2 regions of the Metabacillus sp. KH_069 genome follow, and region 1 is predicted to be linked to the other one. Evidence: riboswitches for the same ligand, from Rfam matches in the RefSeq annotation. Region 1 holds a riboswitch; the other holds the start of a gene.
The links. A riboswitch is a leader RNA that binds a small molecule or an ion and turns the genes downstream of it on or off. The one in region 1 is predicted to bind cyclic di-AMP.
Positions count from the first base shown of each region.

Region 2: it holds a riboswitch for cyclic di-AMP, as region 1 does, so the genes downstream of both, gltT (glutamate/proton symporter GltT) here and AC3ISE_RS19400 (hypothetical protein) in region 1, are expected to answer to the same signal.

Region 1 covers NZ_CM174460.1:3,843,682-3,855,583, forward strand. Annotated here, with positions in the region: gene kdpA (potassium-transporting ATPase subunit KdpA) at 1-1,035, opposite strand, end outside; gene AC3ISE_RS19390 (potassium-transporting ATPase subunit F) at 1,069-1,149, opposite strand; gene AC3ISE_RS19395 (hypothetical protein) at 1,146-1,253, opposite strand; gene AC3ISE_RS19400 (hypothetical protein) at 1,271-1,654, opposite strand; cyclic di-AMP (ydaO/yuaA leader) riboswitch at 1,759-1,907, opposite strand; cyclic di-AMP (ydaO/yuaA leader) riboswitch at 1,988-2,139, opposite strand; cyclic di-AMP (ydaO/yuaA leader) riboswitch at 2,170-2,320, opposite strand; gene bcaP (branched-chain amino acid transporter BcaP) at 2,692-4,077, shown strand; gene AC3ISE_RS19410 (D-alanyl-D-alanine carboxypeptidase family protein) at 4,200-5,378, opposite strand; gene AC3ISE_RS19415 (TetR/AcrR family transcriptional regulator) at 5,561-6,142, shown strand; gene AC3ISE_RS19420 (DMT family transporter) at 6,139-6,477, shown strand; gene AC3ISE_RS19425 (DMT family transporter) at 6,477-6,791, shown strand; gene AC3ISE_RS19430 (EamA family transporter) at 6,804-7,712, shown strand; gene AC3ISE_RS19435 (NAD(P)H-dependent oxidoreductase) at 7,940-8,458, opposite strand; gene AC3ISE_RS19440 (MarR family winged helix-turn-helix transcriptional regulator) at 8,711-9,172, opposite strand; gene AC3ISE_RS19445 (hypothetical protein) at 9,223-9,786, opposite strand; gene AC3ISE_RS19450 (RNA polymerase sigma factor) at 9,776-10,282, opposite strand; gene AC3ISE_RS19455 (aldo/keto reductase) at 10,394-11,290, opposite strand; gene AC3ISE_RS19460 (oxidoreductase) at 11,446-11,902, shown strand, end outside.
Region 2 covers NZ_CM174460.1:2,908,080-2,919,981, forward strand. Annotated here, with positions in the region: gene AC3ISE_RS14615 (ABC transporter permease) at 1-1,805, opposite strand, end outside; gene AC3ISE_RS14620 (ABC transporter ATP-binding protein) at 1,802-2,503, opposite strand; gene zwf (glucose-6-phosphate dehydrogenase) at 2,788-4,278, shown strand; gene AC3ISE_RS14630 (MFS transporter) at 4,351-5,724, opposite strand; gene AC3ISE_RS14635 (YqaE/Pmp3 family membrane protein) at 5,843-6,028, opposite strand; gene gndA (NADP-dependent phosphogluconate dehydrogenase) at 6,285-7,697, opposite strand; gene AC3ISE_RS14645 (DNA polymerase IV) at 7,815-9,056, opposite strand; cyclic di-AMP (ydaO/yuaA leader) riboswitch at 9,201-9,345, shown strand; gene gltT (glutamate/proton symporter GltT) at 9,425-10,687, shown strand; gene AC3ISE_RS14655 (hypothetical protein) at 10,989-11,168, opposite strand; gene msrA (peptide-methionine (S)-S-oxide reductase MsrA) at 11,247-11,804, opposite strand; gene AC3ISE_RS14665 (M20/M25/M40 family metallo-hydrolase) at 11,873-11,902, opposite strand, start outside.

The sequences.
Region 1 (11,902 bases):
CGTATTGACGGCTCCAGTTTCAGAAGCGGTTGTCACGATGGCATAAAGAGTAGATTGATCTGCACCAAACCGAACTTCTTTCCCTTCCATGCTGCCGGATGCCTGCTCAAGGCCGGCTTCAGCTAATCTTGGATTTCCCTGGAATTCTGCATAAAGGGATGTACCTAGAAACACCACAAATATCATCGCCATTGCAGCAAATAAAATTCTTCCCTGTTTCGCATTCCCTACCATCTTTCCATACGTAAAGGGAATGGCTGTCGGAATCAGCAGCATCAAGAGGATCTGAAGCAAGTTGCTGATCGCATTCGGGTTTTCAAACGGATGGGCTGAGTTTACTCCGAAAAAACCTCCGCCGTTGTTTCCAACTTCCTTAATAGATAAAAGAGAAGCAACCGGTCCTCTTGCGATTGTCTGCTCGGCACCTTCCACCGTTGTGGCCGTAACACTTGAATCGAGTGTTTGCGGTACCCCAAGAAAAACGAAGATCAGTGCAGCGATAAAAGCAATCGGAAGAAGAACACGTGTGATAGACCGGATTAGATCAATAAAGAAATTTCCAAGCGGATTTCCTGCGAGACCTCTTATTAATGCAATTGCAGCCGCAAATGCAGTTGCAGGGGCGACGAACATCATAAACGTTATAGCAATCATCTGAGATAAATAGGACAGGCCGCTTTCTCCGCTGTAATGTTGGAGATTTGTATTTGTCATAAAACTGATGGCCGTATTAAAAGCAAGGGTTGGATCCATCCCTGCCATGCCGCTCGGATTCAGCGGCAGGTTTCCTTGAAAACGAAACACTAGATACACAATAAAAATCATGAACATATTTGAAAATAAAAGAGAAGTTGCATATTGTCTGAAGCTTTGATCTACCTGTTTAATTCCGCTTATCTTATAAACCGCTTTTTCCACAGGACCGAATACTGCATCCAATTTAGTAGATTGGTACGTAAAAGCCCGGGCTATATAATGTCCCGCCGGCTTTGCCAGCAGCACGGCAAGTGCCAAAGTAACAATGATTGAAATGATGGATAGTACGCTCAAGGTCTTTTCCTCCGCAAGTTAAAATTTTTCTGGATTTACCAATGCATAAAGCAAATAAAGGGTAATCGCGGCAATGCCGAGAAGCAAGACGATCATCATTTCTCTCCCCTGCCTTCTTTCACAATTTCATCCGACCATTTGACAAGCCCCGCCATTACTAATGCAAGGGCAGCAAATGCAAGTAACATCATACTGTCTAACATGTCGTTCCCCCCTGTTCTTACTGAATCAGAAATTTCACATTATCTTGTTTCGAATAAAAAACGTGCTTTGCCCCGAGCAGTTCATAAAGCTTTGCCGGGTAATTGGCTTTTTTAGTGATGACTGTAATCGGAGCTCTTACACTGGCTTTGAGAATTTCAATTAACTGACACGTTTCTGCGATTTTGTCTTCCAGCAGAAGCACTCTTGCGATCGGTTCATGTATAAGCAGATACTGAACATTCTGCCTGATAAAATAAATCGTTTTGAACCCTCTGCTTTTCAAATACCTCTGCACACTGTAATCTCCTGTTACAAATGCAAGTGAAGAGTCATCCGGGAGAATTTCATCCATGCAGCCGAGCCTTGAATAGCTTGGAATGCAAATCAGCATCGCTTCCATGACGTTCCCTGCCTTTTCTGATTCAATAAAAAAGCCGCGGAAGAGGGATCTCTTCCGCGGCTTTTAGCATCACTAAAGAAACGTGACGTATCACTGCGATTTTGATTTTCCCTCACAACGCTTTCGGGGTTAGCTGTCGGATTCGGGCTATGAGAGTAGCCCTACCATTTTTCAAATGGACTCACCCCTAGTGGTTTTCACCACAAAAGATTGGGTCCCCCGATTTCATTAAGAAATTAAGCGATTAGGTTTTTTTTACAAATATTTAATTAATTTACATTTAAAAAGCATACAAAAGAACACTGAGGCATAGACCCAGTGTTCTCCACAAAGGTATCCTCTCTCAGAACGCTTACGAGGTTAGCTGTCGGATTCGGGCAATTGAGAGTAGCCCTACCATTTTTCAAATGGACTCACCCCTAGTGATTTTCACCACAAAAGATTGGGTCCCCCGCTCCTATTTAAGGATTAAGCGATTATCGGATTTTATTTTTCAAGTCGATTAATTGTGCACCGTCCCTTCTCTTAAGACGCTTACGAGGTTAGCTGCCGGGTTAGGGCATAAGAGTTGCCCCTCTTTCGCATGCTGCGATCGATTCACCCCAAGTGCCGGAATCACACCGATGTGGGTCCCCCGCTCCAAATTGGATTAAGCGATCTGGTATAACTTAGCAATGTTGCATGAGAGTAATATTACGCCTGTGATTTTAAGTTGTAAAGAACAATAAAACCGCTAAAATCATCAAATATGACGAAAAACTGTTAAATATGTTCAAAATAGTGACCAAATAAAATCCTAGCTTATTTATTCGCTGTTTTTCTTCTAAAATGAATATAACGACTAAAATAGTTAGGTATATTTAGAGGTCCTCTCAAAGTAATCTTCAATTACATTTTCATTTTAAGCATTTTATCTTTTACTCATTATGACTGCCCTGCATTATGAACAGAAAATCCGTAAACACTAATGATGAGGTTAAATAACAGGCAACAAAATAATTATTTTAAAATAGTAAAATTCGTTTTCGGGAGGTCCTATGAGTACTTTATTCAGAAAGAAATCCATTACAGAGATGGTGAAGCAAAGCGAACAAAAATCGCTCGATCGAACGATGGGGGCTTTTGATTTAACGCTGCTTGGAATCGGAGCCATAGTCGGAACCGGGATCTTCGTTTTAACAGGTGTGGTCGCTGCTGAAGCTGCTGGACCTGCCCTGATTCTCTCTTTTATATTGTCTGGAATTGCATGTGCTCTGGCTGCCTTTTGCTATGCCGAATTCGCCTCATCTGTTCCAATCTCAGGAAGCGTTTATACTTACACATATGCAACTCTCGGAGAACTGTTTGCCTTTTTGATTGGCTGGGATTTAATGCTTGAATATCTGCTTGCAACATCTGCTGTTGCAACTGGCTGGTCTGCCTACTTTCAATCACTGCTTGCAGGATTTGACACTGCATTGCCCGAGGTCCTTACCTCTGCACCGGGTGCGGGGAAAGGCGGATTGATTGATTTGCCTGCCGTATTAATTATTTTTATAATTACGGCACTATTATCAAAAGGAATTAAGGAAAGTACACGGGTTAACAATATCATGGTATTTGTTAAGCTTGCTGTCATCGTCGCCTTCATCATTGCTGGCGTCTGGTATGTAAAGCCTGCTAACTGGACCCCGTTTGTTCCATTTGGCTTTGATGGGATTGTAACTGGCGCTGCAACAGTTTTCTTTGCTTACATAGGCTTTGATGCAGTCGCTACCGCGGCAGAAGAGGTAAAAAGACCGCAGCGTGACGTTCCGATCGGCATTATTGCTTCCCTTACTGTTTGTACGATTCTCTACATAGCTGTATCCTTAATTTTAACGGGTATGGTTCCTTATACTGAGCTCAATGTCGCTGATCCCGTATCGTTTGCCCTGCATTATGTCGGACAAAATACTCTTGCAGGATTTGTATCTGTAGGCGCAATAGCAGGGATTACTACTGTTCTGCTTGTGATGATGTATGCTCAGGTCCGCATTTCGTTTGCGATGAGCAGGGACGGTTTGCTTCCAAGTGTTTTATCAAGTGTTCACTCCGCATTTAAAACACCTTTTAAAAATACGTGGATTACTGGTTTAGTTGCAGCCGCGATTGCAGGATTTGTGGATTTAACAACACTTGCCCACCTTGTAAATTTAGGGACATTGGCTGCGTTCACACTTATATCTATCGCTGTAATCGTCTTAAGAAAAACCCATCCAAACCTTGAGCGGGCATTCAAGGTGCCATTTGTGCCCGTTTTCCCTGCAATCAGTGCATTATTTTGCATTTACTTGATGACAAGCCTGCCTGGCATTACATGGACAGCATTTTTCATCTGGATCTCAATAGGAACTATCATTTACTTTGTTTATGCACGGAAAAACAGCAAGCTTTCAAGCTAAGAAAAGCAGAAACACCTTGGTTAGATCCAGTCTGAACAAAGTGCTTAAGTTGAAGCCAGACAGCACTGCGCCTGCTTCGCCATAAAAAAATCCTTTCTCCAGTAATTGGAGGAAGGATTTTTTTATGATCTTCTTACTTGCCTGAAGAAATAGCCGACAAGAAGAAAAGCAACTGCAAAAGAAGCCATGACAATAAATTTCAGGTGATCATGCAGCATGCTTTGACCAAGCGATGGTTTTACATCTGGAACTGCTTGTTTCATCACGTTCCCGGCATCTGCTGTTTCAGGTTTTAATTTATGAGTGGCGAGCTCTCTTCCATCCTCTCCTTCAACAGCAAGAAGTCCATCTAAGTCGACATCTGTTGTGATGCTTTCATTAAATTTTTTAGCATAATAAAGAGGTTCATTCAGTGTAAACTTTTGCCCGCTCTGATCTTTAAAGGCTGTACCTTCTGAAATAAATTCAGATGTGAAATGATTAAAGCCAAAATCCATTAATTTCACGGTATCTTTATATGACATACGGTCTGTTTTAGCATTTAGTACAATAGCAATCAGACTGATATTCTCTCTTTCAGCAAGAGTGGATAAAGTAAAACCGGATTGGCTTACATAGCCGTTCTTTCCGCCAATCATACCCTCATACGGTGTTACTTTAAGAAGCTTGTGATGATTATGAAGCGTTGTATCCCATGTTTCTCCGTCCCACTTCAATTCTTCTGTTGAAAAAATCTCTCTAAATATATCATTTTGTGAAGCGTACTGAGTCAGTTTTGCAAGATCTTCAGCAGTCGTTACATGTTCAGGATCAAACAGGCCGTGCGGGTTGGTGAAATTGGTGTGCTGAAGCCCTGCTTTTGACTTTAGAAATGCTGTCATTTCCGCAGAAAAGGTCTCAGTATCACCGCTGATATGTTCAGCAATCGCCACACCTGCATCATTTCCTGAATTGATCAACAAGCCCTGGATGAGCTTTTTCATGGGAACCTGCTCGCCTTCTTCAAGGTAAACCCTTGTTCCATCAACACTTCTGGCATTTTTGCTGACCGTAACAATATCTTCCATATTTCCATTTTCAATCGCATAGATAGCTGTAGCCATCTTCGTTACACTTGCAGGGTACATGATGGCATCACTGTCTTTTGAATAGAGAATCTGACCTGATGCAGCATCAATCAATACTGCCGATTCACTTTGTATGTCTGGTTCTTTTAAAGGGAGTTCTTCAGCAAACGCTTTAAATGAAAATAATGCTGATAAAAACATGCATCCTGTTAGGGTCAAAGTGGCTTTAATCATTTTAAAAAAATCTCCTGTATAGTTGTTAGATTATTATTCTATATTCAATCCATATACAAGCATAACAGGAAGGAATAAAGCGTGACAATGTCAAGATATAGAAATGGCCGTATATTCTTGCATTTGACTTTCATGATCTCCGGAATTATAATTGACTGACGAACGTCAGGAAGGTGAAAAAAATGACATCAGATCAAATTAAAGAAGCTGCTATACGCAATTTTGCAGCACATGGATATGAGGGTGCATCTTTAGCAGCAATTGCAAATGAAGTTGGCATCAAAAAACAATCCATCTATACTCATTTCAAGAGCAAGGATGAACTTTTTCTTACTGTCATGACTGAGGTGCTTGAAAACGAAATTGAGTATATAAAAAACTACTTCGTTTTCTCTAATTCCGTTTCCTTAAAAGAAGCGCTTTATCATTACCTGTCAGAATATATCATCCGCTATGAAAAAGACGATAAAACAAAGTTCATGCTCAGGATCAGTTTTTTGCCGCCAGTTCATCTCTACGATGAAGTGATGAAGAAAGTGTACACCTATTTGGATACTTTTGAAGAGCTGCTTACAACCATCTTCAATGATCAAAAAGCTATATCAATAGAGCAATCAGATGCAGTGATAGCCTATATGGGACTGGTTGATGCAGTTCTGGTTGAAATTCTTTACGGCGGCGCAGAACGATTTAAAAAGAGATTAGATGGGTGTTTTAGTGTTTACTGGAACGGGATTATCTCTCAGAAAGGAAGAACATCATGAATCGCGACTGGATAAACGTTTTTTTAGCCGGATTCATCGAAGTGATCTGGGTGGCGGGATTAAAATACTCAGACATTTGGTATGAATGGCTTATTACCATTATTACAATATGTGTCAGTTTTTATTTGCTGATCAGTGCAACTAAAAGACTGCCCGTGAGTACAGTTTACGCAGTCTTTACAGGACTTGGCGCTGCAGGAACCGTTATTTCAGAAATTCTCTTTTTTAACGAGCCATTTCAGCTTATCAAAATACTTTTAATCATCGTCTTAGTTGGCGGTGTCATTGGACTAAAAACATTGTCTGATGATAAAAAAGAGGAGGCTGCGAACTGATGGACTGGATTTTACTGATAGCAGCAGGCCTATCTGAAGTTGTCGGAGTCATCGGAATCAACAAAATGAAAGATTCTAAAGGAATCGTTCCCTTGCTGATCATGATTGCAGGCTTTTCATTCAGCTTTCTTCTATTAAATCAATCTCTGCAGACCATTTCGCTTGGAACCGCATATTCTGTCTGGACAGGAATTGGATCTGCAGGCAGCGCACTTGTAGGCATTTTATTTTACGGAGATTCAAGCAGCTGGAAAAGAATCCTTTTTATCAGCATGATCATCTCAGCTACAGTTGGATTGAAGCTTGTTTCATAAGGAGTTTTCATTGTGAGCCATTTAGTTAAATATTCATTTCTTGTTCTGGTCGGCGCATGCAGCTACGGCGTTATTTCTACCATCATTAAAATTGCCTACATGCACGGATTTACAGTGAACGAAGTGATTGGAAGCCAATATTTGTTCGGTTTTTTCATGTTTTTGATCTGTGTGACCTTTTTCTCAAGAAAAAAAATCCCTTTAAAGCAGGCGCTTGTCTTAATGATTACAGGAACCACTACCAGTTTGACTGGTATTTTTTACGGAAAATCTCTTGAGACGGTTCCCGCATCTATTGCCATTATCCTATTATTTCAATTTACTTGGATTGGGATTGTCATTGAGGCAATCGCTGTGAAAAAGCTGCCGGGTCCTGATAAGGTGCTTGCTGCATGCATTCTTTTAATAGGCACATTTTTGGCGGGAAACATCTTTGGCCAAAATGCTTTTAGTTTCAGTGATCCCGGAATCATCTGGGGACTATTATCGGCTGTTTCCTTTTCACTGTTTATTTTTGCAAGCGGAAGAGTGGCTGCCGAATTGCCGTCTTTAAACCGGAGTTTGTTTATGTCATTGGGTGCTGCACTCTTTTTAATAATCACCTTTTCACCTGATTTTCTGACTAATGGCTCCATGCAGTCAGGATTATGGGTGTATGCATTGCTGCTGGGCTTTTTTGGCGTATTCATACCCGTTGTCTTGTTTTCAATTGGAACACCCAAAATTGGTTCAGGCATTGCAACGATTTTAGGCGCAGCTGAACTGCCGACGGCCATTCTCTGCTCTATACTTATCTTAAAAGAGCAAGTTACACTTTTACAGACAGCCGGCATCGGCATGATCCTTGTTGGAATTGTAACACCTCAGCTTTATCACTTTTTAAAACTTAAGCAGCCTGAGAAGGATAGCATTTCTTCGTGAGAGTAAAAAAGTGGGGGCTGTTCAGAAAGTCTGTTTTCGCATAAAATGGTTGTTTTCGATTATAAATGTTGTCCGTTCCTTTCCGCTCCATTCAAGATTTTTAACATGTAATCTAAAACAACAAAGTTTAGGAAAAGAGCCTACAGAAAAAGCAGGCAGGAAATAACTTTTGTTTTTCCTGCCTGCTTCATTTTAGAGACTTATTGGACAATCCCCTCTTTTTTTCTTTACGCTTTAAGATGAGAAACCAGCTTTTCAGCAGTTTCATTTAATTGTTCCTGAGTCAGAAAACGAACACCGTGCGTGATAAATGCAGGGAGAAAACGCATCCCTGTCAGGTTAGCCATTGCCTGAAATGGCTTGGTCAATTCACTCATGCTGTACTCGTTGTAGCCTCCTGCTTGATAGGCCGCTTCCGGCCCTCCAGTGGACATGGCTAAAACAAACTCTTTGCCGTGAAGCTTCGTTCCTTCAGAACCATACGCCCATCCATATGAAAGCACGGTATCCTGCCATTCTTTTAGTAAAGACGGGCTGCTGTACCAGTAGAACGGAAATTGAAAAACGATTCTGTCGTGCTCCAATAACATTTTCTGTTCACGTTCAACATTTACCTTAAAGTCTGGGTATTCATGATAAAGATCATGAACCGTTACATCACTTTCTCTGCGGAGTCTTTCCATCCACGTTTTGTTTACTGCTGAATTTTCAAGATTTGGGTGAGCTGCTATAACTAATGTTTTCATATTAAATTCTCCTCTTTTCGTTTATATATATACAAATATCAGGTTAAATTTTTTTATATTTTCTCTTCATAAATAACTTCTTTTGAAATCACATCTCAAAAATGCATCTCAACAAACCCTTTGCTTGTTAAGGTACCTGCATAAACACCTTTCGGCTGTAATTCCTAATGAAGACTGTCTGCTAAACTGCGGATTCTATCTCTTTACCTCCATTAGTCATTTGTATATGCAAATGAAAACTTAAAAAAATTTTTATTTTTCTTTCTCTAATTTATTGCTTGCTTCATGAAGCATTTTGCTTAAATTTAAGCTGAAATCGCGTCCGAGTACATCAGAATAGTCTTCAAAGAGATCCTTTAAAGAATCACGGAACTGGGTGTACACTTTTTCTCCTTCTTCTGTCAGCGAGATAAATGATTGCTTGCCGTTCACTTTTCGGTTCACAAGCTGCTGCTTCTCAAGCTTATCAATAAATCTAGTACTGGTTGACGGTGCAATTGACAGCTTTTTGCATAGTTCTTTTTGTGTAATTTCCGGATGGAACTTCACAGTCATGATCAAATACAAATAAGAAGGAGCAAGATCTCCAACGTTAAAAACTTGTTCAGCAAGTTTCGTCATATTGCGGGCAAAGCGGTTTGCAGTAAAATAGAGGCAATGAATTAATACTTGTTCTTCTTCATTCACTTTCATCAGTCCTTTTTTCATTTGCATATACAAATTAACATGAAAAAAAGCTGAAGTCAACTGTATTTGACTTCAGCTTACTCAATTGAAAACGTTCGCATAGCTTCAGCAGCTTGTTCTTCAGTTACGTAAGGTGTATGGAAGTAAACTCTTACCCATGTTTTTTCTTCTGTCTGAACGAAATAGTGATAGGTTTGAATAGCAGTCATTGTTTTAACATGCTCGAGTATTCTTACAGCAGGATACTTTAAGTCATTTATTTCTTTTTTTTCAAAGATTCCAGGTCCGCTTTCAAGGCTTTGCTTTTCTTCAGGTGTAGTTGGAGCTGTGCCTCCTACAGTCCTTTCACCTTGTTTAAAAATCAGTGTATTTACGCTTCCCTCTGCTTCGATTCCATCAGGAAGCTGTATGCTGTATTTCGCTCCCCCATTTCGTGCATCCTCCCCTTTTTCACCACTTACAAAAAAGAGAGAAAAGATGCCAACTCCGATTAAAAGAAACAATGTGACTGACAGCTGGAATACCCTGTGCATCACGGCAAGGGAAACTCCTGGCCGATTCTTGGAAAGGGCCTTGCTGATTCTCTCGCGCTGTTCGGGAGATAACGTTTTTTTCGGAAACTGAAGATTTTCAGGATTCAAGTTCAGCCCCTCCTTTCTTAATAGCATCCTGTCCATTCTGATTTAGTTTCTTCATTGCCCTGTAATACGTGCGGCTGACTTTTTCCCTTGTCCAGCCGAGAACTTCTGACGTTTCTTCCACAGAAAGCTCAGAGATCACTCTCAGCATGACTACATCTCGGTATTCTGTTTTCAGTGCATCGATTGCTTTGCAGGCTTCCCTTATGTTTTCATGTTCTATCAGAATGTCATCAGGACTTTTCGGCAGCTCGGGTTTTGGCAGCCAAGAAAGAAACCGTTTCTTGCGGCGCTGATCGATGACAAGTTTTCTGGCAATGCCAATCAGCCATGTTTTCGGATGAGAATCCCCGCGAAAATTGCTTTTTAAAGCCCTGAAGAACACTTCTTGGACATCATCTTCCACATCATGAGTTCCTTTGTAGTAAACAAGGAAGTGATACAGATCATCTCCGAACAGCTTAAACATCCGCTCGATTTCCCTGTGATGTTCGTTCATTTATCCACCCCGTTTGGACTCTTTACCTAATTAGACGTCTATTTATTTTCATTCTCTCACTTAAATTAAAAAAATTCAGTCTTTTCAGACTGAATTTTTCAACGAAATTCACTAAACTTGTCCAACCCAATCAGACTGGGCTGCTTTTTGGAAGAGAGACCTTATTTCTTTGTACTCTTTTTCAGTAAGATTTCCCTTGCTCGCGAGTTTGGCATTCTGGGTCCATCTGTCTGGCTTCGCTGTCCCGACGATGGCCGTATGGACACCGGGAACGGTCAAAGTAAAACGAAGAGCTTTTTCAACAGCTTCTGTCAGATTCCCCTCCAGAAAGCTATATTCCAGCTTATGAAACCTTTCCCAATATTCCTGATAGTAGCCATTCTCAGGCTTCTCTTGATAGTTCCAGGCGACATTGGCAATCGGCCGTTTTGCAATAATGCCCATTTCCCTTTTCAAAGCCTCTGGAATGGTGAGATCAATTGCTTCCTGATCAGCTATGCTTACAGACGTTTCAAATGTATCAAACGCCCCGGTTTTTATGGCGTAAAGGGCATCTGTATGATCTCCGCTGTAGCCAATGTACCGGGTTTTTCCTTTTTCCTTTGCCCGCCTTAAAACGTCAATAACATCCCCTTTGCGCAGGACTTCCTCAGAACAGCTATGGAGATGAATGGTATCCACATAGTCCGTTTTCAGCCTTTTCAAGCTGCGGTCAATCGATTGTTCAAGCATGGCAGGATCCCAGTCATCACCGTTTAAACCCGATGTATGTCCGCATTTTGTAAATAAATAATAATCGTCTCTTCTATGAGACATGGTGCTGCCGATTAATTCTTCGCTGATGTTATAGCATTCTGCCGTGTCTATGACATTCAAACCTGCATCAAGAGCGGTGCCAAGCAGACGGTCGACTGTTTCAGGCGTTGCTTCTGAAAAGCCTATTTCTGCTGCTCCAAAACCTAGAACACTTACATTCATATCTGTTTTACCGAAAGCGCGCCGTTCCATATCATCATTCCTTTCTGCATGTCTGCGCTTTAATTTTATAATAATTCTGATAATTATACGAAAGATTCACCTTGAATCTAGAAATCTCTTACGCCCGCTTTTCGATGAAAGCATCTATAATAAAGGAAAGAATATAAGATACGGAGGAGAAATGGATGTCCAAAAAGACCGTGCTTATCACCGGGGCTTCAAGCGGGTTTGGCATGCTTGCTGCACAGAGACTTGCAAAGGCCGGATATGATGTGATTGCAACAATGAGGAACATGGGAAAGAAGGATTTGCTGATGAAATCGATTGAGGATGATGGCTTGAGCGACCGTGTGACTCTGCTTAAGCTTGATGTCACGTCCGCTGACTCCATTCAGGCGCTTACCCAATTTTTGAATGAAAGAGGCAAAATAGACATTCTTATTAATAACGCTGGATATGCATATGGAGGCTTCGGCGAGGAAATAACTGTGGATGAGTACCGAGAGCAATTTGAGACGAATTTTTTTGGCGTGATTGCCGTTACACAAGCTGTTCTTCCTTTTATGCGGTCACAGCGAAGCGGCAAGATCATTAATATGAGCAGCATCAGCGGATTGATTGGTTTTCCTGGATTGTCTCCGT
Region 2 (11,902 bases), 940 kb from region 1:
TTGTCTTCAATCATTGTAATGGGTTCGTTTAGGTTCTCCTCCGGTTTTTCATTCGTCCATTTTCCAAGGTACGCCGTATTCTCCAAATCTAAGAAACTATTTACTTCTTCTCTTGGCAGATAGATTGCGTGGCCAATGAATATCTCAGCAATGCCGGTGATTTTGAAGGATTGTTCCTTCTCCGTCCACTGATTGCTGATAGTAACGGAATCCCCTTTTTGCAGACCTTCTGCAGCAGCCAGCGTCTGTGTGACAACAGCTCCGTCTGATAAGGTTTGATTCAAATCGGCTCCCCTGCTGTCAATCAGCTTCAGCATGGAGGTATCCGCATCTATTCCATAGAGCTGCGTTTTTGCATCCTTTTTGTCCCCGCTTTTAAGGGTTACTTCAGAAACAGTAAACGGACTGTCTTCGCCCGTCATTTCATTGGTTTTTAAATCCTGATAATAGACTGCATATTCATACCGATAAGCATCCTCATAAGTCTTTTTCAGAAGCTGATTCATAGAGTTCATCGAAATGAATCCAAACGTGAGAAGGATAGCTGAGAAAAGAATTCCGATGAATAGAACGAAACTTTTCGACGGATTGCCAATCAGCATTTTCAATCGGAAACGAGCTTTAAAGGAAAGTCTTTTTGACAGGCTGACGGTTCCTTTTTTTGAAAAGGCAGGTCTAGTATTCAGCAGCTGAAGAGGCGGTTTTATAGCCGTCTTTCGGATCGTAAAGAAACCGGCTGCTCCGATGACAATAACCGGCACTGCTAATCCAAGCACAAGGGTATACGGATCAAAGGCAAAGCTTTTTAAAATCGGCAGATTATAAAAAGACGTATACAGACTTGTCATTGGCTTTGAAGCAAGTATGCCAATTGCCATTCCAGCGGCTGAGCCGGCAGCAGAAACAGCAAGAGGGTATACCATAAAGGAAGAAGTAATCTCTCTTGGTGTATAGCCTAATGCTAAAAGAGTGCCAATTTGTTTAGCCTGAAGCTCAATTTGCCTTTTAACAATCAGGACGACGATGAATAAGGAAAGCAGTCCGATAAATAAGGGCAAAACCGTTCCAAATGACTGATTCGATTCAATCTCTGTATCAATATATGAAATCCGGATATTATCCTCAGCATCTGTCCATTTTGTGACAGGAACAACGGCCGAAACGGCTTTTTTCAGCTCAGCCGTCTGCTGCTCCTCTTTTTTGAAAAGACCTGTGTAGTAGACGGGCGCCTGACGATTTTCCGGAAAATCAGCTTTTCTTATTAATGCTGCACCAAAAGTCTTGGAATCATAAAACAGATCGTTTTCATTTTGTACGCCGTAAATGTAATCCGGCAAGTGCACATGTGCCGTTACAGTATAAGTTTTCCCGCCGGCTTTCCATTGATCGCCGATATCAAGACTGTGGTGATTGGCATAAGCAGCCGTAACCGCAGCTTCATTTTCTTCATCAGGGAGCGTTCCATCTACAACATAGGGCAGATTCATGCTGTTTTGAAGAGACAGAAACCGGACTGTAGTCCCTTCTTTCCATTCAGCATCAAGCCAGGATCTTTCCTCTAGATCAAGATTAAACTTATTTTCCAGGTCATCCATCTGCCCATTTGTGAGCCTTTCGCCTGCAGCAAATTGAAAGTCTTCCTGCTTATAGTCTTTTCTGAATAATTGATTACTCGAATCCATCAGTGCCATCGAGCTTGAAAGCATGACAAACAGCATGACAGCTATGGCTAGTAGAAAAACAGCTCCTGAAAATTGCAAAGGCTTTTGCCGCATCCCTCGCACAGCCATTTTACGGATTTTCATACCCATCTCACCTGCTCAGCCTCGATTGGCTCTTCATTTTTTATCGTTTCAATGACCATGCCGCTTTTCATTTTCAAAACGGTATGTGCCATATCCGCAATACCTGGATTATGAGTGATGATCAGAACCGTGGTTTGATAAGCGCGGTTCACTTCTTGAATCAGCGACAGAATCTTTTTACCTGTCTCTTCGTCTAAGGCACCTGTTGGCTCATCGCAAAACAAAATGCTTGGGTTTTTGACGATGGCACGGGCTATCGCTGTTCTCTGCTGTTCTCCTCCGCTTAATTGGTGCGGAAATTTATGCTGATGGTCATACATCCCCACTTTTTTAAGAATTTCATCTTTCGGCAGCGGTGACCCGCTGATTTCAGAGCCGACTTCAACATTTTCCCTGACCGTCAGAGATGGAATCAGATTGTACGATTGGAAAATAAAGCCTGCGTGATCTCTCCGGTAAGCTGTCAGCTCTTTATCTTTTAACTGATGAAGCTGCAATCCTTGTACAGCCACTTCTCCTTTATCAGCCCGGTCAATTCCTCCGGTGACATTCAGCAGTGTAGACTTCCCTGATCCTGATGGACCCAATATAACGACAATTTCACCCTGGCTGATCGTTAAACTTACCTCTTTGAGTGCAGCAACCTCTACTTCTCCTGCTTTATAAGATTTGCTGACGCCTTTTAATTGGATACTCATTTTGCACCCCACAAGTTATGAAATGTTTTTTAAATTTAATTTCATAATTATCGTACATCAGAAAATAGCCGGCGACAAGTAGTTTTTGAACTATTTTTCAATTTTCATTTCATCTTTCATCTTTTTTTCCGATTTATGGATTGCAATCAATTGGTTCATACTACTTATGTATGAAAATAATCTTAAATGTTTGATTTACTTCATTTTTAGCATTAAAATTAAGTACTTGAACAGGTTACATACTTTTTTAATAAATCCGGCTGATATAAAGTGAGGTTCAATACATGAATACGGAACAAAAACCAAAAGCAGTAATTGTAATATTCGGGGCAACAGGAGACCTTGCAAAACGCAAGCTTTTCCCTTCCATTTACCGCCTGTACCGCAGCAAGAAAATTGATGCTGATTTTGCAGTCGTCGGTGTAGGAAGAAGACCGTGGACAAATGATGAATTCCGCTCGAATGTCAGTGAATCGATTCAATCATCGATCAAGAAATCATCAGAGCTAGAAGAGTTCGCATCACACTTTTATTATCATCCGTTTGATGTGACAAATCCATCTTCGTACTTAGAGTTAAAAGGGATCCTCTCCGATATGGACAGCAAGTATCAAATTCCGGGAAACCGCATGTTCTATATGGCTATGGCACCTGAATTCTTCGGAACGATTGCGCGCAATCTAAAAAAAGAAGGATTAACGGCAACAGATGGCTGGAGCCGTCTAGTGATTGAAAAACCGTTTGGACATGATCTGCCTTCTGCACAGGAATTAAATGATGAAATCCGCGAAGCTTTTTCTGAAGATCAAATTTACCGGATTGATCATTATTTAGGAAAACAAATGGTCCAAAATATAGAAGTGATCCGTTTCTCAAACGCATTGTTTGAATCTGTCTGGAACAACCGATATATCTCAAATATCCAGGTAACTTCAAGCGAAGTGCTCGGTGTTGAAGACCGCGGACGTTACTATGAAAATTCCGGCGCTCTTCGGGACATGGTTCAGAATCACCTAATGCAAATGGTTGCCCTGCTTGCAATGGAGCCGCCAATTAAGCTCGAAACTGATGAAATCCGTTCTGAAAAAGTGAAGGTCATGCGTGCCCTCCGCCCGATGACGGAAAAAGATGTTCCTGATTACTTCGTACGCGGACAATACGGCAAAGGCGAATCTGAAGGAACAGCGGTTCCCGGCTACCGTGAAGAAAGCAACGTAGATGCGGAATCCAATACAGAAACATACGTAGCAGGCAAAGTCATGATTGATAACTTCAGATGGGCAGGTGTTCCATTCTACATCCGTACAGGAAAACGAATGGCCGCGAAATCCACAAAAATTGTTGTTCAATTTAAAGATTTGCCGATGAACCTGTATTCAAATGATGTTGACAGCAAGCATCCAAACCTGCTTGTGATTCATATTCAGCCTGATGAAGGAATTACCCTTCATCTGAATGCAAAAGAAGCAGGCGGCGGATCCTATGTAAAGCCGATCAAGCTTGACTACTGCAGCAATTGTGTTGATCAATTCAATACACCTGAAGCGTATGAAAAATTGATTTATGATGGCCTGCGCGGAGATGCAACAAACTTCACGCACTGGGATGAAGTTTCTCTCTCATGGAGCTATGTTGATACCATTTCAAAAACATGGGAATCAGCTAAAGCAGAGTTTCCTAACTATGCTGCCGGTTCTATGGGACCGAAAGCAGCAGATGAAATGCTTGAAAAAGACGGCTTTCACTGGTGGCCAATTACAGATATTGTAGAATAAGATGATAAAACGCCTGGAACAATCCAGGCGTTTTATTGCGCAAAAAAAAAGCCGCTCTAAGCTGAGGGGCTTTTACTTGTTAAAATCTTTTTTGCTTTTGAGAAAATACATAAAAAATACGGCAAGAGAACATACAATTAATCCGGCAAGTCCTGCAAAAATATTGGTATAAATCAGCTTAGGCGATAGTCCCTCCTGCCATTCAATAAACAGACCGGAGAGGGCAACACCGAACGCTCCCCCAAAAAATTGAACAAGCTGTGTCATCCCCATTCCCGCTCCAATTTCTTTTTCCGGAAGAATGCGGGTAGCCTCATTTGCAATGCTTGATGTCAAGCTTGAAAAACCAGTGCTCATAAACATATAGGCAATTAAAATCGCATAAGGCGAAATGGTTGAGAAAAACACCAAAATAACAGTTGAAATCAATAAAAATGCATGACCAAAAAAGATGAGCGGAAGATTTCCGAACTTATCAATCAAGCGGCCAATAAACTGAGCTGCGACTGCAGACAAAATCGCACCGGGGAAGATAATCATTCCAATGGCTGCCGGATCCTTCTCAAAAATAACTGTGAGAATAATAGGCATTAAAAACAGTGTTGAAAAATGAACTATAAAAGCCGAAAACCCGACTCCTGCTAATTTTAAATATTGACGATTGCGCAAAAGGGACGGCTGGACAAACGGGATGTCGACTTTATGAATATGTCTCCAGAGAATAAATAAAAGAATAACTGTGCCGGCAAGCAATGGAATTGACATAGTTGATAAAAACAGCAGCAAGCCTGTAACACCAATTCCGGTCAACAAGCCTCCTAAAGAATCAAAATGCACTTGCTTCGCATCTTCTTTCGGCAAAAGTTTTTGAAAGAGCGGCAATAGCAGGATAACAAATCCTGTGATCAAAAATAGATAATGCCAGCCTAAATATTGTGTAATGGCTCCCCCTATAACAGGACCCAGACCAAATCCAAGCGAGGCAGCAGATGAGATAAGAGACATTGCTTTTCCCCGTCTTGAGATGGGAATATATTTTCCTGCAAGAACCATCGCAAGACCAGGAACAGCACCGGCTCCTGCAGCCTGAAGGACACGGGCAGTTAAAAGCATATAAAAATTGTTTGAGAAAAACCCGATAATGGATGAGATTCCAAGCAGCATTAAACCAATAGAGAGCAGCTTTGCGATCGGAATAAAATCGGATAAGCGGCTGTATGTCAAAGTGGAAATAGCAAAGGCAATCGAATAGCCGGATACAATCCAAGATGCTGTTCCAGATGATAAGCTAAGGTTATTTAACACACTTGGCAGCGCAACATTGAACATCGTGGTGTTCATGACGACAAGCCAGACGGTTAAGCTCCATAATAAAACAATCTTTGTTTCGTGGGCTAATCCATGATCGTTTTTTTCAATAGGTAATTCCGTTGTAATTGCAGACATGTGATCCCGCCTTTTTATTTCGTGTACCTAATGAAATATACGCGCTCCAACGACAATCGTCAACCAATTTGAATTCATGAAAAAACCGGGCATCCGCTTACATGCCCGGCTGTATCTATTAATAATGAGTGCCATATTTTTTCGCTCGTTTATCTGCCTTCGCATCTTTCACAACTAGTACCGCATGGATGGCTCCGGGAATATAAAAGATCAAAGTTAAAATCAAATTCAGCAGAGCCTGAAATGGTTTTCCGACAAAAAGCACCGCAACTGGCGGCAATAATATGGCAAGCAAATAAAGCATCCGACTTCACCCCGTTCTCTCATTCTGTTTCTTTTTTACCCGGAAACATCAAGGTGAAAACATATATGAAAGGGCTGTGTTCGGATTAATTGCTGATTTGCTATCGTTATTTAACGCGAAATAAGGTCTCAGACGTGCTCTTTTAGTCGGCGTATGGAATGCAAAAAATCCATAACCCGATTTTACTAGCTATCTCTAGCAGTTTACGAAAGAGCCAAATGAAAACACGGCGCCAGAGGGCACCGTGTTTGTTTGCTTATTTAGACATCCATTCTGTATGGAAAATACCTTCTTTATCTGTACGCTGATACGTATGAGCTCCAAAGTAGTCACGCTGCGCCTGAATAAGGTTGGCAGGAAGCGTTTCTGTACGGTAGCTGTCATAGTAAGATAACGCAGCTGAGAAGCTAGGCACTGGTACTCCCTGCTCAATCGCAACCGTTAAGACCTTGCGGAGTGCTCCCTGGTAGCCTTCAGCAATTTCTTTAAAGTATGGATCCAAAAGCAGATTTGCAAGGCTTGCATCACGGTCATACGCATCTTTAATTTTTTGCAGGAATGCAGCGCGGATGATGCAGCCTCCTCTGAAAATCATCGCGATGTCACCATACTGAAGGTCCCACTTATATTCATCAGAAGCTGCTCTCATTTGAGCGAAGCCTTGTGCATAAGAACAAATTTTACTCATATAAAGAGCTTTGCGCACAACTTCAATCAGTTCTGCTTTGTCGCCTTCATAAGAAACAGCTGCAGGTCCTGATAAGATTTTGCTTGCTTTCACCCGCTCATCCTTCATGGCTGAAATGAAGCGTGCAAATACAGACTCCGTAATAATCGGAAGCGGAACACCTAAATCAAGAGCGCTTTTGCTTGTCCATTTTCCAGTGCCCTTTTGGCCTGCAGTATCCAAGATAACATCTACTAGCGGCTTGCCTGTTTCTTCATCTGTTTTCGTGAAGATGTCAGCTGTGATTTCAATTAAATAGCTGTCAAGCTCACCTTTATTCCAGTCTGCAAATACTTCATGTAATTCCTCTGCAGATAGACCAAGAACATTTTTCAAAATAAAATAAGCTTCTGAAATCAGCTGCATGTCCCCATATTCAATGCCGTTATGAACCATTTTCACGTAATGGCCAGCACCATCAGGACCGATGTATGTAGTACATGGATCTCCATCAACTTTTGCAGAAATCGCTTCAAAAATAGGTTTTACTAGATCGAATGCTTCTTTCTGTCCGCCAGGCATAATGGATGGTCCTTTAAGTGCCCCTTCTTCGCCTCCGGATACACCGGTGCCGATGAAGTGAATGCCGCTCTCGGCAAGCTCCTTGTTCCGGCGCTGTGTGTCTGTATAAAGCGTGTTTCCGCCGTCAATTAAAATATCCCCTTTGTCTAAATGAGGAAGCAATTGTTCAATAGTAGCATCTGTTGCAAAGCCCGCTTTGACCATTAACAAAATTTTGCGGGGAGTTTCAAGTGATTGAACAAATTCTTCAATGCTGTATGTACCAACAAGATTTTTTCCGCTGTTTTCTTTCAGCATTTCCTCTGTTTTATCAGAAGAACGATTATAAACCGATACGGAATAACCGCGGCTTTCTATATTAAGAGCGAGGTTTTTGCCCATGACGGCCAAACCGATGACGCCAATTTGCTGTTTTGACATTATAATACTTCCCTTCTCAATCAATTTTTTAATAGACAGAGCTCATGTATACATGCACATGGATTCTTCATGTAAAATAACACAGGAGCCTTGCTTTTATCAAGTAAAGCGCCTTGCTCATTCCCTTAAAAAATCTTTATTAAAACTTGTGCCGCTTGTCTTATCATCTTCTGATTTGTCCACTTTCATCCCGCGTTTCACCATGCTGCCGCCATATTTTCTATTAATATCTTCAATGGTTTTGTAAAGCGGTTCTTTTTTTGCATCCTCCTGAAAAGAAAAAAGATCCAGCTGCTTATAAGCCTCCTCTTTCTGAACGAGATCCTGGCATGTGATCCCAAGAAGCCGGATCGGTTCACCTGTCCAATGTTTATCAAACAGAGCTTTAGCATGTGTAAGAATATCTTCTTTCTCTGCAATGGGGTTGTTCAGCTTTTTACTTCGGGTAAATGTGCTTCGGTCAGAATAGCGGATTGTCGTGAAGATTTTCGTGCCGAGAACATCCTTCCGTTTCATTCTGCTGCTTACCGATTGTGACAGGCGGTTCAGTGTTTCATAAAGAATTCTCGGCTCTGTCGTATCTTTTGATAATGTAGTTGAATTTCCAATGCTTTTAAAATCATAGATAGAGTCAGGGTTTACCTCTCTGTCATCGATTCCATTCGCTCTTTTTTTCAGCCTCTCTCCATTAATTCCGAGAAGCTGCTTTAACCCGATCGCATCTGCATCTGCAAGGTCTTTTATTGTTTGAATGCCAATTGTTCTTAATTTATCCGCTGTTTTTTCGCCAACCCCATGCATCTCGCTTACAGGAAGCGGCCAAAGCGTTTTACCCAGTTCCCGCTTTCTGAGTACTGTGATGCCAAGCGGTTTTTTCATATTGGATGCCATTTTGGCGAGAAATTTATTAGGTGCGACGCCGATGCTAGCAGGCAGCAAAAGTTCTTCCATCAGTCTGTCCTGAATGGTCTTTGCGATTTGAAGAGGATTGCCCTCCTTTAAAAATTCCGTTAAATCCATATAACCTTCATCAATTGAAACGGGCTCTACCAAATGGGTAAACTCCCGCAAAAGATCGAACATAGCTTTCGAGGCTTTCCTGTAACGGTCAAAGTTTGGTTTGCGCACAATTAGTTCAGGACAATGCCGTTTCGCCTGCCAAAGCGGCATGGTCGTTTTTACACCCTTAGCCCTCGCCTCATAACTGCAGGTAACCACAATTCCTTTTCTTTCTTCAACATTTCCTGCAATGGCAAGCGGCTTTCCTCTGAGTTCGGGTTCAAATGCCATTTCAACAGATGCATAAAAGCTGTTCATATCCACATGAAGAATCACTTTTGGCCCGCTTTGCTCTTTCATTTCCGTTCAACTTCTTTCCAGACTGTTGTTAATCTTAAGTTTACCATAACAGCAGTAAACACGGCCATTCAGCATAAAAAGATTGACAAGCTGCTGTTTGTCAGAGTAAATTATATCTTGTGTGTTTTTTATTATACTGAACAAATGAATAACAAGCTTAATCTATCCAGAACGGGGGAATCATGCAATTGGTAATCCATTTACCTTGGGGTGAATCCTTTAAACAAAGGCAGGGAACTCTCAATCCCGAATCCGACAGTTAACCTCGTGTGCTTTATTGAGAGAAAGAACTTTAGTGAATTAAAGACCTTTCTTTCTTAAGAACGGTCTTTTTTTGTGTTTTCAGACAACTTAGAGGGGGTTCATACATGAAGAAATTTAAATTGGGACTGGCTTCCCAAATTTTCATCGGTTTGATTTTAGGGATTTTGGCAGGTGTTATTTGGTTTAACGATCCGCGTGTTGCAGCGTTCCTGCAGCCGCTTGGTGATTTATTTCTCCGGTTAATTAAAATGATCGTCATTCCTATTGTCATTTCCAGCTTAATTGTCGGTGTTGCCGGAGCAGGCAATGGAAAACACGTTGGAAGGCTTGGCGGCAAAACAATCCTTTATTTTGAAATCATTACAACAGTTGCGATTGTTCTTGGCGTATTGCTTGCAAATGTCTTCCAGCCTGGACAAGGTGTTGACCTTGAGTCTGCTCAAAAGACAGATATCCAGCAGTATGTCGATACGTCTGAGGAGCAAAGTGAAAAATCGGTCGCCGAAACGTTCCTTCATATCGTTCCGACAAACTTCTTTAAATCTGTCGTTGAAGGAGACATGCTTGCAATTATCTTTTTCTCAGTCCTGTTTGGGCTCGGGGTCGCAGCCATCGGCGAACGGGGAAAACCTGTTCTTCAGTTCTTTGACGGCGTCTCGCACGCGATGTTCCACGTAGTAAATCTTGTGATGAAAGTCGCTCCGCTTGGTGTGTTTGCTCTGATTGGAGTAACCGTGTCAAAGTTCGGGATCGATTCTTTATTGTCTCTAGGCAAATTAGTTCTGCTGGTATACGCTGCCCTGATCTTCTTCCTGATCGTTGTTTTAGGTGCAGTTGCCAAATGGGCAGGGGTTAATATCTTTTCACTCCTGCGCTACATTAAGGACGAGCTCCTGCTGGCATTCAGTACATCCAGCTCTGAAACCGTCCTCCCCCGCATTATGGAAAAGCTTGAAAAAATGGGATGCCCTAAAGGAATTGTTTCATTTGTCGTTCCGATTGGCTACACCTTCAACCTTGACGGATCTGTGCTCTATCAGGCAATCGCTGCCTTGTTCCTTGCACAAGTCTACGGCATCGAGTTGACAATCGTACAGCAATTAACGCTGATCTTAGTCTTGATGGTCACTTCTAAAGGTATGGCTGCCGTTCCGGGCACATCCTTTGTCGTCCTGCTTGCTACCCTTGGAACCATTGGAATACCGGCAGAAGGACTCGCCTTTATTGCCGGAGTTGACCGCATCATGGACATGGCGCGCACGGTAGTAAACTTAGTTGGAAATACATTGGCTGCAATTGTCATGTCAAAATCAGAAGGAAAATACAACCGCATTAAAGCGAACGAAGTGATGAAAGCAAGTGCATAAAAATAATCTGCCCCCGGCGTTGCTGCCGGGGGTTTCTTATACAATCAGAATTTCCGGGAATGGAAGAATCATCAGCTTTTTCTTTCAGCAGTTCAATCCGTTCATGCATCTCTTGTTCACCCTCCCTCTCCCAGTTGCTTACAACTATCTATATTTATGGGTATAATTCTCTTACTGAGGGTTCGATTCCTTCGCTTTCTTACCCTCTAAAACCGAGAAACGGTTTTTGAGGGCACGATTTCCCTATCAAAGCGAAACACACCATTCAGCAATGAATGGTGTGTTTTAATCTAAATCTATTTCACTTGCACTCAACCTTATCAAACCCAAACCGTTCAAGAAACTCATTGTAAGCTTCCATTCTGCCCAATATTTTGCCCTTTTCAAGCTCGTTCATTTCGTCATCTTTCAGAAGCTTGCAATTCTCCTCCGCTCTCGTTTTCACATAGGAAGCGATGGCGCTTTCATTAAATGTATTCATATTGATCACCTCTCCTTAATATGGAAAGTACCCCGCTGCCCTCTTTAACAAACTATTATCAGCACATTCAAAAGCCCCTCACCTGTTTAAAGGCAAAGGGCTTAGGGCTAACTTCTTCCAATTTTTCTGAATAAATTCTTCTCTTCCTGACTCTTCTCTTTCTTGCTTATACTTCTCCGGATTTTTAGCATAAAACTTTTGATGATATTCTTCTGCAGGGTAAAAAGGTGCTGCAGGCAGGATTTCAGTGACAACCGGATTTTTAAAGCGGCCGCTTTCGTCAATTTCCTGCTTTGTCTTTTCTGCTTTTTGCTTTTGTTCTTCGGTGTGATAAAAAATGGCTGTACGGTACTGGCTTCCTCTATCAAAGAACTGTCCGCCGTCATCTGTCGGATCTATTTGCGGCCAATATAACTCGAGCAGTCTTTGATATGAAAATACTTCAGGTTCAAAGGTAATTTCGACAGCTTCACGATGGCCTGTTTCACCTGTCTTAATTTGTTCATAAGAAGGATTTTCCAAGGTTCCGCCTGTATAGCCTGAAACAACCTCAATGATTCCAGGCTGCTCGTCAAACGGCTTGACCATACACCAGAAACATCCTCCCGCAAACGTTGCTTTTTCTCTTTTATTCATGCATGACACCTCTATTTTCTAAATAAGAAACAGCAGGAGCAATCGCTGCGCCTGCCATTCTTTTTGGATTATTTGCCTTTAGCTACTTCTTCAATGAT